DNA from 4 places in the Vibrio gigantis genome. Region 1 is predicted to be linked to each of the others. Evidence: predicted binding sites of a transcription regulator. Region 1 holds the regulator's gene; each other region holds the start of a gene.
The links. Region 1 encodes MetJ, which represses methionine synthesis genes. Its sites were predicted from a motif close to TTAGACNTNTANANGTCTAA; they were not measured.
Positions count from the first base shown of each region.

Region 2: metN (methionine ABC transporter ATP-binding protein MetN) is a predicted target of MetJ. The motif match lies at 1,190-1,209, and genes of this name have one in related genera.
Region 3: metA (homoserine O-acetyltransferase MetA) is a predicted target of MetJ. The motif match lies at 1,581-1,600, and genes of this name have one in related genera.
Region 4: metK (methionine adenosyltransferase) is a predicted target of MetJ. The motif match lies at 1,938-1,957, and genes of this name have one in related genera.

Region 1 is NZ_AP025492.1:3,297,901-3,301,082, reverse strand. It holds gene rpmE (50S ribosomal protein L31) at 1-4, shown strand, start outside; gene OCV56_RS14835 (malic enzyme-like NAD(P)-binding protein) at 338-1,627, shown strand; gene metJ (met regulon transcriptional regulator MetJ) at 1,835-2,155, opposite strand; gene OCV56_RS14825 (O-succinylhomoserine (thiol)-lyase) at 2,364-3,182, shown strand, end outside.
Region 2 is NZ_AP025492.1:2,781,458-2,784,639, forward strand. It holds gene treR (trehalose operon repressor TreR) at 1-25, opposite strand, end outside; gene OCV56_RS12320 (MliC family protein) at 115-450, opposite strand; gene gmhB (D-glycero-beta-D-manno-heptose 1,7-bisphosphate 7-phosphatase) at 514-1,098, opposite strand; gene metN (methionine ABC transporter ATP-binding protein MetN) at 1,306-2,340, shown strand; gene OCV56_RS12335 (methionine ABC transporter permease) at 2,330-3,013, shown strand; gene OCV56_RS12340 (MetQ/NlpA family lipoprotein) at 3,095-3,182, shown strand, end outside.
Region 3 is NZ_AP025492.1:1,529,961-1,533,142, forward strand. It holds gene pilW (type IV pilus biogenesis/stability protein PilW) at 1-446, opposite strand, end outside; gene metA (homoserine O-acetyltransferase MetA) at 616-1,557, opposite strand; gene OCV56_RS06955 (ATP-binding protein) at 1,832-2,200, shown strand; gene OCV56_RS06960 (DUF3859 domain-containing protein) at 2,270-2,692, shown strand; gene OCV56_RS06965 (M20/M25/M40 family metallo-hydrolase) at 2,798-3,182, opposite strand, start outside.
Region 4 is NZ_AP025492.1:3,099,133-3,102,314, reverse strand. It holds gene OCV56_RS13755 (DUF2189 domain-containing protein) at 1-322, opposite strand, end outside; gene metK (methionine adenosyltransferase) at 691-1,845, opposite strand; gene tkt (transketolase) at 2,204-3,182, shown strand, end outside.

The DNA of each region.
Region 1 (3,182 bases):
GTAATTCTCGCTATTTAGACATGAAAAAGGACACTTCGGTGTCCTTTTTGGTTGCCTGCTATCTGAGAAAGCACTGACTTTCATTCAAGTTTCAATCCCGCCTAACGATAACTTTTTTCTCTTTCTATTGTAGAGCAACTCCTTGCTTATCTCTCGCCACTAAAATTCCGTTCGAAAGTTCAACAGGCGACAGTAATTTCAACTGCTCACTGGTCTTATTAGTAGTGAAATCTCGTTTTTTCATGAGACAGAGGCTTTTACCACCTAGGAACTTTGAAGTACATCCATTAACATGAACAAGATCCCCCAAATAATAATATCCTAGGAACCTACACCTATGTCTGAAGACAGCCGCCAAGATCAATCCTCTCAAGAATTATCGCCTCAAGAACAATTCCGTCAGCAAGCTCTTGATTACCATGAGTTCCCAATTCCTGGCAAAATTGCCGTAGAACTGACGAAGCCTGCAAACTCTGCAGAAGACCTAGCACTTGCATACAGCCCAGGCGTAGCCGAGCCTGTTCGCGAGATCGCACAGAACGTCGATAACGTTTATAAGTACACAGGTAAAGGCAACATGGTTGCAGTTATCTCTAACGGTACAGCGATTCTTGGCCTAGGTAACCTTGGTCCTATTGCTTCTAAACCTGTTATGGAAGGTAAAGCGCTCCTGTTTAAGCGTTTTGCTGGTTTAGATTCTATCGATATTGAAGTAAAACACCGCACAATCGATGAGTTCGTTGATACGGTTGCGAATATCGCAGATACATTCGGCGGTATTAACCTGGAAGACATCAAAGCACCAGACTGTTTTGAGATTGAACGTCGCTTGATTGAACGTTGTGATGTTCCGGTATTCCACGATGACCAACACGGTACTGCGATTGTGACAGCAGCGGGTATGCTGAACGCGATCGAACTTCAAGGTAAGAAACTTGAAGAGTGTAAGATCGTTTGTTTAGGTGCTGGCGCAGCTGCGGTTGCTTGTATGGAACTACTGATTAAGTGTGGCGCTCAGCGTGAAAAAATCTACATGCTTGACCGTAAAGGTGTGATCCACACTCGTCGTGATGACCTAAACGAATACAAAGAGCTGTTCGCAAACAATACCGATAAGCGTACGCTTGAAGATGTTATCGAAGGCGCTGACCTGTTCTTGGGTGTATCGGGTCCTAACCTGCTTCCAGCAGAAGCTCTAACGCTGATGGCTGATAAGCCAGTTGTGTTTGCATGTTCAAACCCAGATCCAGAGATCAAGCCAGAGCTTGCTCACGAAGTTCGTTCTGACCTTATCATGGGTACAGGCCGCAGTGATTACCCTAACCAAGTAAACAACGTACTTTGTTTCCCATTCATTTTCCGTGGTGCACTAGACGTGCGTGCGAGCGAAATCAATGACGAAATGAAGCTAGCGGCGGTTAAAGCGATTCGTGAACTGGCGAAAGAAGAAGTTCCAGCTGAAGTACTAGCAGCTGCGGGCGAGACTGCACTGGAGTTCGGTAAGGGTTACATCATTCCTAAGCCAATGGACCCACGTCTACTTCCTCGCGTAGCAAAAGCAGTAGCAGAAGCGGCTGTTGAATCTGGCGTAGCTCGTATCGAGATGCCTGCTAACTACATGGCATAGAAGCATATGGCATAGAGACTGGATGACATAATCTTCTGGTATCGTCGTTTCGTTATCGAGACGAAAAGAATAATAAAAAACCGACTCATCTGGAGTCGGTTTTTTTATGTCTATCATTCACAGCGCAGTCATAAAAAACAATGCGCGGTGTGATAAATAGGGTTCAGCTAGAGCGAATCAATAATGAAGGCAGTGACTGAGTTGTTTTTATTCTTCGTCAAACGCTTCGAACTCGATGCCCATTTCTGTCATCAGCTTTTTCACTTCAGCAGGGATATCGTCAGGACGGTCTTTACGAAGGTCTTCATCCGTTGGTAGTGGTTGGCCTGTGTACGCATGTAGAAAGGCTTCGCACAGTAGCTCACTGTTTGTTGCATGGCGTAGGTTGTTAATCTGGCGGCGAGTACGCTCGTCAGTTAGAACCTTTAACACTTTTAGAGGGATAGAAACTGTAATCTTCTTTACTTGTTCGCTTTTCTTTCCATGCTCAGCATATGGGCTTATGTATTCACCATTCCAGTCGGCCATTGCGTACCTTCATCACTTTAGTTGTTAGAATAAATTAATAGTGGTGATTTTAGCGGGATTTACCGCCATAAGCAAAGACATATGGACGTCTAGAAGTGTTGACGTCTCACGTTTATGAAAGTAAAGTGAATAACATATATCTAACACAGCCGCAAAATGCCGACAAGCAGCTGTGATTCTCAGACGCAAAACTTGTAAGGAAGCACCTATGAGCAGCCGGAAGCCAGCAACCATCGCAGTACGTACTGGTATCGAGTCAGACACGCAACACCATGCCGTTGTCCCACCTATTTATCTTTCGACTAACTATGGGTTTCCCGCTTTTGGTGAAGTGCCAAAGTACGATTACACCCGTTCTGGTAACCCAAATCGCGGTTTATTAGAAACGGCACTGTTTGAGCTTGAATCGGGTAAAGGCGCGGTTGTCACTAATTGTGGTACTTCGGCGCTTAACTTATGGGTTTCTGCTTTCCTAGGCGGCGATGATCTTATTATCGCACCACACGACTGCTACGGCGGTACTTACCGTCTGTTTAACACTCGCTCACTCAAAGGTGACTTTAAAGTTCTGTTCGTTGATCAATCGGATCAAGCGGCGCTGGATGCGGCGATCGCGCTTAAGCCAAAGTTGATCTTAATTGAAACACCATCGAATCCTTTGGTTCGTGTGGTTGATATTGCAGAAACTTGCCGTAAAGCGAAAGAGGTTGGTGCTCTGGTTGCTGTCGATAACACGTTTTTGACTCCAGTGTTCCAAAAGCCTTTAGAACTGGGTGCGGATTTTGTTATCCACTCAACCACCAAGTACATCAACGGACACTCGGACGTTATTGGTGGCGTTGTCGTCACGAAAACTGAAGAGCACGCTGAAGAGCTAGCATGGTGGGGCAACTGTATTGGTGCGACCGGCACACCATTTGATAGCTACATGACTCTACGTGGTATTCGTACGCTAGGTGCGCGTATGCGAGTTCACGAAGAAAGCTCACGCGAAATTCTGGCGTCTCTGCAGCAGCAAGAGCTCGTC
Region 2 (3,182 bases), 520 kb from region 1:
CAAGAATAGTGAGTTTTTTGCTCATAAAAAGTCTAACATTAAAAGGAAGAGAATAAAAAGTGAGGGTGGATTCCCTCACTTAACTGTTTGTAAATCTCAGAAGTTAACTATGACTTACTTTCGACAATTTTTATAGACGACACGACCAAGTTCTAGACGTGCGTTGTCACCTTTAGTGCGTAAAGTGACACTATTGATCAGTTCAGAGGTGCCATCATCTAAGATGTACTTCGTTCCTGAACCTGCCGCTATTTGAGTGAGACGATATTCATTCTCAGGCAAACGTAATACCGCTTTTTCATTACCAAGGTAAGCGACCTTAAATGAAGCGTCAGACTCACATTGATAAGTCACAAATTGATCGTCCGATACTGCACCATCAGGCGCTGCGGATTTAGAACACCCGAATAACGCTACCGTACATAGAGATGCTATCAACAATGCTTTCATACTGCGTTCCTCATCTTTATATAGTGAACAACACTTATATCTAAGTGAAGGAGACTTAGTGTCTTAACCTTTTAAGAAAGCTGGCACGTCTTTAATGCTATCAAGCACAACGCTCGCCAAGGCTTCACCTTTTTCAGTTATTGGTTTGCCTGTTCTTACTAAGACTTTAGTACCAACGCCTGCTGCTTCTGCAGCCATCATGTCTTCAGCTTTATCGCCGATCATGACCGAGTTAGCCATATCAATCTTCAGAAAGTCACGAGCAGAAATGAACATACCTGGCTTTGGTTTACGACATTCACAATCTTGCTTGTAGTCACCAATACCGTGTTCAGCGTGGTGCGGGCAGTAATAGATGCCATCAAGCTCAACGCCGTTATCAACAAAGTTCCAATCCATCCACTGCGTCAAAGAAAGAAAACGGTCTTCACTAAACATGCCGCGAGCAATACCAGACTGGTTGGTCACTAGCACCAATAAATAACCCATATCTTTAAACGCTTTCGCCGCTTCAAACACACCGTCAATGTATTCAAAGTCATGCTCATCATGTACGTAACCGTGATCAACGTTAATCACACCATCACGATCTAAAAAAACAGCAGGTTTAGACAAAATTTTGTTCTCTATCAACTCTCTATTAATCATTAATTATTACACGCTTTATTTGCTTCATCACTATCTATTTAGTTTTGCGTTCGTTAACGAATTGTTTCTAGCTTAGCCATACAATCGACGTTTAGCCGTCTAGACGTAAAAATATCTATTGACTTAGATCATAGAACACCATAGCATCGTCTGTAAATCGAGCGAGCTATCGACATATTATTCTGTTCTACCTGCACAGGTTTCTCTATGATTAAAGTGAATCAAGTCAACAAGGTTTTTTATCAAGGTACTAAAGAAATCAATGCCTTAATTGATATCAACCTCCACATTCCTCAAGGTCAAATCTTTGGAGTCATCGGCTCTTCAGGTGCAGGCAAAAGTACCCTAATCCGCTGTGTAAATATGTTGGAAGCACCGACCTCTGGTGAAGTGATTGTTGACGGTATCGACCTAACAAAACTCAGCAAATCGGAACTTAGCGAAGCGCGCCGTAACATCGGCATGATATTCCAGCACTTCAACCTGCTGTCTTCTCGTACTGTATTTAACAATGTAGCACTGCCTTTAGAACTTGCTGGTAAAGATAAAGCGATTATTGAAGCAAAAGTGAGTGAGTTACTTGAACTCGTTGGCTTAGCGGATAAGCGAGACACCTACCCTGCAAACCTAAGTGGCGGTCAAAAGCAGCGTGTTGCGATTGCTCGTGCACTGGCCTCTGATCCGAAAGTACTGCTGTGTGATGAAGCGACCAGCGCATTGGATCCTGCAACGACTCAATCGATTCTTGAGCTGCTACGTGAAATCAACCGCAAGCTGAACATCACTATTCTGCTTATTACGCACGAGATGGATGTAGTGAAAAGCATTTGTCACGAAGTGGCGATCATTGGCGGTGGTGAATTGGTAGAGAAAGGCACAGTTGGTGACATCTTTGCTCACCCTAAAACTGAACTAGCGCATCAATTCATTCGTTCAACGTTGGATCTGACGATCCCTGAAGATTACCAAGCACGCCTGCAAGAGACTCGCGTAAACAGCAGCTACCCGTTAGTACGCCTTGAGTTTACTGGCGCGACGGTTGATGCTCCGCTGATGACTCAGATTGCACGCAAATTCAATATCGATGTCAGCATCCTAAGCTCTGACCTTGATTACGCCGGCGGCGTGAAGTTCGGCATGATGGTTGCTGAACTGTTCGGTAATGAAGCAGATGATAATGCTGCTATCCAATTCCTACGCGACAACAATGTAAAAGTAGAGGTGCTTGGTTATGTCCTTTAGTTTCAACGAGATTGCTGACTGGATCAGCCTTAACGGTAACCTTCTATTAGGTGCAACCGGCGAGACGCTTTACATGGTTGCAGTTGCGGGCATTGTTGGCTTTGCTGTCGGTATTCCATTAGGCGTGATTCTACACACGACTAAAAAAGGTGGCCTGTTAGAGAACACCAAAGTAAACAAGATTCTAGGTGCGATTGTGAACGTGGGTCGTTCAGTGCCTTTCTTAGTGTTGATGGTTGCGATTATCCCACTAACTAAGATGCTGATTGGTACCTTCATCGGTACAACAGCAGCGATTGTTCCACTGACGATTGGCGCTATCCCATTCGTGGCTCGACTTATCGAGAGTGCGCTACTTGAAGTACCAACAGGTCTAGTAGAAGCGGCTCAATCAATGGGTGCAACACCAACACAAATCATCAATAAGGTTCTGCTTCCTGAAGCACTACCGACTATTATCAACTCAGTAACGATTACGCTAGTGACACTTGTGAGCTACTCAGCAATGGCGGGCACGGTTGGTGGCGGTGGTCTAGGTGATGTCGCGATTCGTTACGGATTCCACCGTTACGATGTGACCATCATGGCTGTAACGGTAGTGATGTTGATTGTGCTTGTACAAATTATTCAATCAATCGGTGATTCCTTAGTTCGCCGCGTTGACCACAGATAAAGACTCAGCGTTAAAACGCAAACTCTCTAAGACAAGAGTCGTCTGAACCAAATTAAATAGATTTATTAAAAGGAGATTATTATGAAATTTAGCCTTAAAGGTTTACTTACTATCGCAGCAGCGGCATCAGCGCTAGTACTAGCAGGTTGTGGTGATAAAGAAGTTGATA
Region 3 (3,182 bases), 1.8 Mb from region 1:
GGTTGGTCGATGGCACGGTTGAAGTATTTATCGGCTTGTTCATATTCGCCCTGTTTACACAAGAATGTACCGTAGTTGTTCAGTACATTGCCGTTTCTTGAATCGAGACTGAGTGCTTTGCGGTAAGTCATTCTTGCTTCGTCTATTTCGCCAACCTGTTCGTAATAATGTGCCATTGAAAGCCGAGCACGGTAGTAAGTAGGTGCATGTTTGATGGCTAGCTCTAGGTTTTCGCGGGCTCTCACCATATTGCCTTGCCCCATATAGCCTAAACCTAACTCAATTCGAGATTCAGACATCGCAATAGGATCACTTTCAATCTTTGGTGGGCCTTCGGTGACAGATACGCAACCAGCCAACGAAACAGAGGCGAGTAGTACGACGCTTGATAGCGAAATGGGGGATGATAACGAAACGGGGTTTGAGAATAACAGCTTGGCAGGCATGTGAAGCTCCTTATGAACACCAACCCATCATATGAAATCAAACCCATTGAAGTGGTAAATCTATTATGGAATGCGACCCATACACCATAAAAAAACCGCGTCAAATTCGTCGTTTTATCAACAACCTATTGGACACGGCTTTATGTGTTTTTGAATCGGAAGAAAGAACTTAATCGTCTTTGGTAAAGTTATCTTCGCTAAAATGATCCAGATCGTAAGGCGTTTGTTGGTAAACGCAGTAGTTTAGCCAGTTTGAGAACAGTAAGTGCCCATGGCTACGCCAGCTTGCGACAGGCTTGTTGTCTGGGTTGTTGTTCGGGTAGTAGTTGATTGGTATCACAGGCTCCATACCTTCACCTAAATCACGAATGTATTCATTGTGAAGTGTATGGGAGTCGTATTCAGGGTGACCCGTTACAAACACGTTTCGCTTATCTTTGGTCGCCGCTAGATATACACCCGCAACATCAGAAGTCGCAAGAACATCAAGGTCAGTATGCTCAGCTAAGTACTCCTGAGAGAAGTCTGCATAGCGAGAGTGCGGAGCTAAGAACGTATCGTCGAAGCCACGTAAAATTGGGTGGTATGGATTATGTATTTCGTGATTATAAACACCAGATAGCTTCTCTTTACGAGTGCGTTTTGGTAAATCATACAGTAATTTTAAACCAGCCTGAGCCGCCCAACATACATACAAGGTTGAGGTTACATGCTTGTTTGCCCATTCCATGATGGTCTTAAGGTGGTCCCAGTAGATCACATCTTCAAATTGAACCAAGCCAAGTGGTGCACCAGTGATGATCAATCCATCAAAGTTTCTTCCTTTAACCATTTCAAATTGGCGGTAGAAGTTATCAAGGTGTTCAGTCGGTGTGTTTTTACTTGGTCGGTCATCAATGCGTAGCAGCTCTACATCCACTTGCAACGGGCTGTTCGAGAGTAGGCGTAAAAATTGAGTTTCAGTTTCAATCTTCTTTGGCATTAGGTTGAGGATCAAGACTCGAAGTGGACGAATTTCCTGTGTCGATGCTCTTGATAGCGGCATAACGAAGATGTTTTCTTCACGAAGAACATCGGATGCTGGCAATTGGTCTGGAATGCGAATAGGCACAGCTTTCTCCCTAAGCTAGATATGTAGACGTCTATACATCTAAATCTATAGTAGTTTGATACGCTTGTCGATATGCAAAATGGCTAGATGTAAATTATTTGTGTTTTCTATCAGAAGCAATTGATCGGCTTCAAGGGGCATCTCATTATGTTGAACCGCTAACCGAGCAAGTGTTAAGTGCTTGGTTCTGTTATGTCGAACGAATCAGTTAACAGAGCAAGCAGTTAGCATTTAAGATAAACTCATGTTTTTGAATCAGCCTGTAAAGTGACAGATGAAGTTAATACTCATTCGAGGGCTGCCTGGTTCGGGCAAGTCAACAAAAGCAAAAAGTTACGATGCAATGCATGTCGAAGCTGATATGTATTATGTGGATGAGCAAGGTGAGTACCATTTTGATCCTAGACTCCTGCAACAAGCTCATGAATGGTGTCAGAACACGGCTGAAAACGGCTTAAAGCAAGGGCTTGATGTTGTTGTATCGAATACCTTCATCAAGCAATGGGAAATGAAGGCTTATCGTCAACTTGCACTTAAATACAACGCTGACTTGGTGATTGAAGTTTGCCGAGAGAACTATGGCACTATTCACAATATTGAACCTTCAGTGATCAAGCGAATGGCGAAAGATTGGCAAGAATAGCCTCAAGCTTGATTGGCTGAATGGCAAATAACATAAAATTAATAGAACAACACCAAGGTAACGATTGAAATGGCAAAGCGCTCTGTTGTGGTCGACATGACCTCTTATGGTATCTACTCTACATGGGATTCAAAATCTAAAGACCTCCCAAAAATCCAAGAGTTCACCACCATCGTTGATGCTGAAATCGACGTGGAATTTGGCTATATCCTGAATATCAAAAAAGCCAAAGGTGAGAAGATCCGTTACTGCATTTATCACCCGAACATCACCACAGACAAAGGTGAAGTGCTCGAACCGTTCGATGGCGAAGAGTATGTAGGCAACAACGATTGGGATTTCTACTTAGGCGACACTATCTGGGCTCCAGTCTCGAATAAACTCGGTAAATGGCGTATGACGGTTGAGTTAAAGGGTAACATCATCGCAGACAAGACATTCGACTTAGTAGCAAAAGACGAAGGCCAGTTTTGGAAGCGCAGAGGGTTCTAGCCCCGAACTTCTAGACAAATCTAAACAACAAAAAGCCGAGTCTAATATGGACTCGGCTTTTTGACATTAGCTAGGTGATATTCTTCATCTAGCTTAGAAGTAAGATTATTGTGTTACGTAAGCCACAACAAACTCAGTGATAGCAACCATGTCTTTCACTGCGATGTACTCTTCAGTGGTGTGAACTTTCGCCATACCTGTAGATAGGTTAACGGTTGTTAGACCTTTCGCATTGAAGTTGTTTGCATCACTACCGCCACCGGTGCGTTTGGTGTTTGCCGTTACGCCAAGCTTTTCAAACGCTGATTTGATCGAAAGAATATGCGGGTGATCGTCTGCAATAACGAATGCATCGTAAGCTCGAGTTGATTCGATTTCTACTTCAGCCCCGAATTGCTTTGCGCTCTCTTCAAACGTTGAAATCATATGTTCAACTTGCGCTGTTAGCTTTTCGCCGTTTAGGGAACGAGCTTCCGCAACCACTTTAAGC
Region 4 (3,182 bases), 200 kb from region 1:
TTTCTCTTTCCCAAGCTGCGTCATACAAGCCCAGAGCAAGAAAAGGTCCTATCAGCATATACACGATCAGGCTTGGCATCACCACCAAGTGTGTTCCTTGCCATTGGACGAGTTGAACAATGGCGATTGCCGCTCCCATAAAGCACAAACCGTAAAATGCGCTGATCAATGGCATTCTTACTAAGTCATGCAGAGCAAGCGACAACCAATGAAAGGGTGCGGAAATACTGATTTGGTTGCAAGGAATGGTGCGAGCGTAATCCTTATCGCTGACCTTGTGTTTTCTATCGTTTAGTTCGGATGGGTGCGCGGTACGAGGCATAGATCCCCCTAGTTAAATAACGTCCTAGTTACAATTCCATAAGGCTCATCGATGTGGCTTGTGTGAGAGTTATGGTGTTGAGCTAAATTGCTCTTTGTCATCCCAGTTTTTATTCTAGCGTGCATTTAACGAGCGTTATCAGACTGAATTAATTTAAGTTAAATGTGAGCTTGATCGCCTAGGAGTTACCTTAACTATTGTCAGTAGTGTTAGAAAACACAAATTATCAGCGGCTTTTTATACTAAGTGGTTAACGGTAAAGAAGGGCGTTAAAGAAGGAAGTTGCGAGAGAAGGTTCGGTAAGTACATAAAAATAAAGCCCTTACTAAGCAGTAAGGGCTTTAAAGAAACAAATCGCAGTGGCTAAATTATTTTAGGCCCGCGAAGTCTGCAAGGATTGCAGCTTTGTCAGTCGCTTCCCAAGGGAATTCTTCGCGACCGAAGTGACCGTATGCTGCAGTCTGCTTGTAGATAGGCTGAAGAAGGTTCAGCATTTCTTGAAGACCGTATGGACGTAGATCGAAGTTTTGACGAACCGCTTCAATGATGATTTCGTGAGCTACTTTCTCAGTGCCAAACGTTTCAACCATGATAGATGTTGGATCTGCAACACCGATAGCGTAAGACAGTTGAATCTCACAACGGTCAGCCATGCCAGCAGCAACGATATTTTTCGCAACGTAACGTGCTGCGTAAGCTGCAGAACGGTCAACTTTTGATGGATCTTTACCAGAGAATGCACCGCCACCGTGACGAGCTGCGCCGCCGTAGGTATCAACGATGATCTTACGACCTGTTAGACCACAGTCACCCATTGGGCCACCGATTACGAAACGGCCTGTTGGGTTGATGAAGAAGTTAGTGTCTTTGTTGATCCACTCAGCAGGAAGTACTGGCTTGATGATCTCTTCCATTACCGCTTCACGTAGATCCGGAGTCGTTACTGAATCGCAGTGTTGAGTCGAAAGAACAACAGCATCGATACCAACGATCTTACCTTGGTCGTACTGGAATGTTACTTGTGATTTTGCATCTGGGCGAAGGAAATCAAGCTTGCCGCTCTTACGTACTTCAGCTTGCTTCTTAACAAGAAGGTGAGAGTAAGTAATTGGAGCTGGCATTAGGATTGGTGTTTCGTTAGTCGCGTAACCAAACATGATGCCTTGGTCGCCTGCGCCTTGCTCTTTAGGGTCTGCTTTATCAACACCTTGATTGATGTCTGGAGACTGCTTACCAATTGTGTTTAAAACGGCACAAGAGTCAGCGTCAAAGCCCATATCAGAATGAACGTAACCAATTTCACGTACTGTTTCACGAGTGATTTCTTCGATATCAACCCATGCAGACGTTGTTACTTCACCGCCAACCATAACCATGCCGGTTTTTACGTAAGTCTCACAAGCAACACGTGCTTTTGGATCTTGTTCCAAGATGGCATCAAGAACAGCATCAGAGATTTGGTCTGCAATTTTATCTGGATGGCCTTCTGAAACAGATTCAGAAGTGAATAGGTGCTTAGCCATGGGAGCTCCACTTTTAGGTTTTGGTGTAAATAGTTTTATGTCGTCGCAAGCTATGAAGCGCCGCCATTAAGTACAGTATATTTTATAGGTGTTTCTACATCTAGACGTCTATTCTAAATTCCAGCGGTCGAATTACAAGCTCTTTTTTATGATATGTCATAACTAATCGTTTGCGTGTCGATCGAGATAAGCCGTTGCTAAGTGATGTAAATGTTCGAAAATTGCGAAAAATGACCGTTAAAATGCCAGTAAAACGTTTGCAGTCGCTATAGTCGTTTGAGAGAATAGCCGCGCTAATAAAAATGAAAACTTTAGCATCAATCACTTTTTTAAATCGCTTATGTATCCAGGAGCAGACATGCCTTCTCGTAAAGATCTAGCCAATGCAATCCGCGCACTTAGCATGGACGGTGTTCAACAAGCAAATTCAGGCCACCCAGGCGCACCTATGGGCATGGCTGACATCGCTGAAGTTCTTTGGCGTGACCACTTGAACCACAACCCAACAAACCCAGAGTGGGCAGACCGCGACCGTTTTATCTTGTCGAATGGCCATGGTTCAATGCTGATTTACTCTCTGCTTCACCTTGCAGGCTACGAGCTTTCAATTGAAGACCTTAAAAACTTCCGTCAACTGCACTCTAAGACTCCAGGTCACCCAGAGTACGGTTACGCTCCTGGTATCGAGACAACGACGGGTCCTCTAGGCCAAGGCATCACTAACGCTGTTGGTATGGCAATGGCTGAGAAAGCACTGGCTGCACAGTTCAACAAAGAAGGCCACGACATCGTAGACCACTACACTTATGCATTCATGGGTGATGGCTGTCTGATGGAAGGTATCTCTCACGAAGCATGTTCTCTAGCGGGTACGCTAGGTCTTGGTAAGCTGGTTGCTTTCTGGGATGATAACGGCATCTCTATCGATGGTGAAGTTGAAGGTTGGTTCTCAGACGATACACCTAAGCGTTTTGAAGCATACGGCTGGCACGTAATCCCAGCAGTAGATGGCCACGACTCTGATGCTATCAACGCTGCGATTGAAGCGGCTAAAGCGGACCCTCGCCCAACACTTATCTGTACTAAAACTATTATCGGTTTTGGTTCTCCAAACAAAGCGGGTACGCACGACTGTCACGGTGCTCCACTAGGCGCTGATGAAATCACAGCAACTAAAGCAGCATTGGGTTGGGAACACGGTCCTTTCGAGATCCCAGCTGATATCACAGCTGAGTGGAATGCGAAAGAAGCCGGCGCAGCGAAAGAAGCTGCTTGGAATACTAAGTTTGACGCATACGCAGCGGCTTACCCTGAGCTAGCAGCAGAGTTCAAACGTC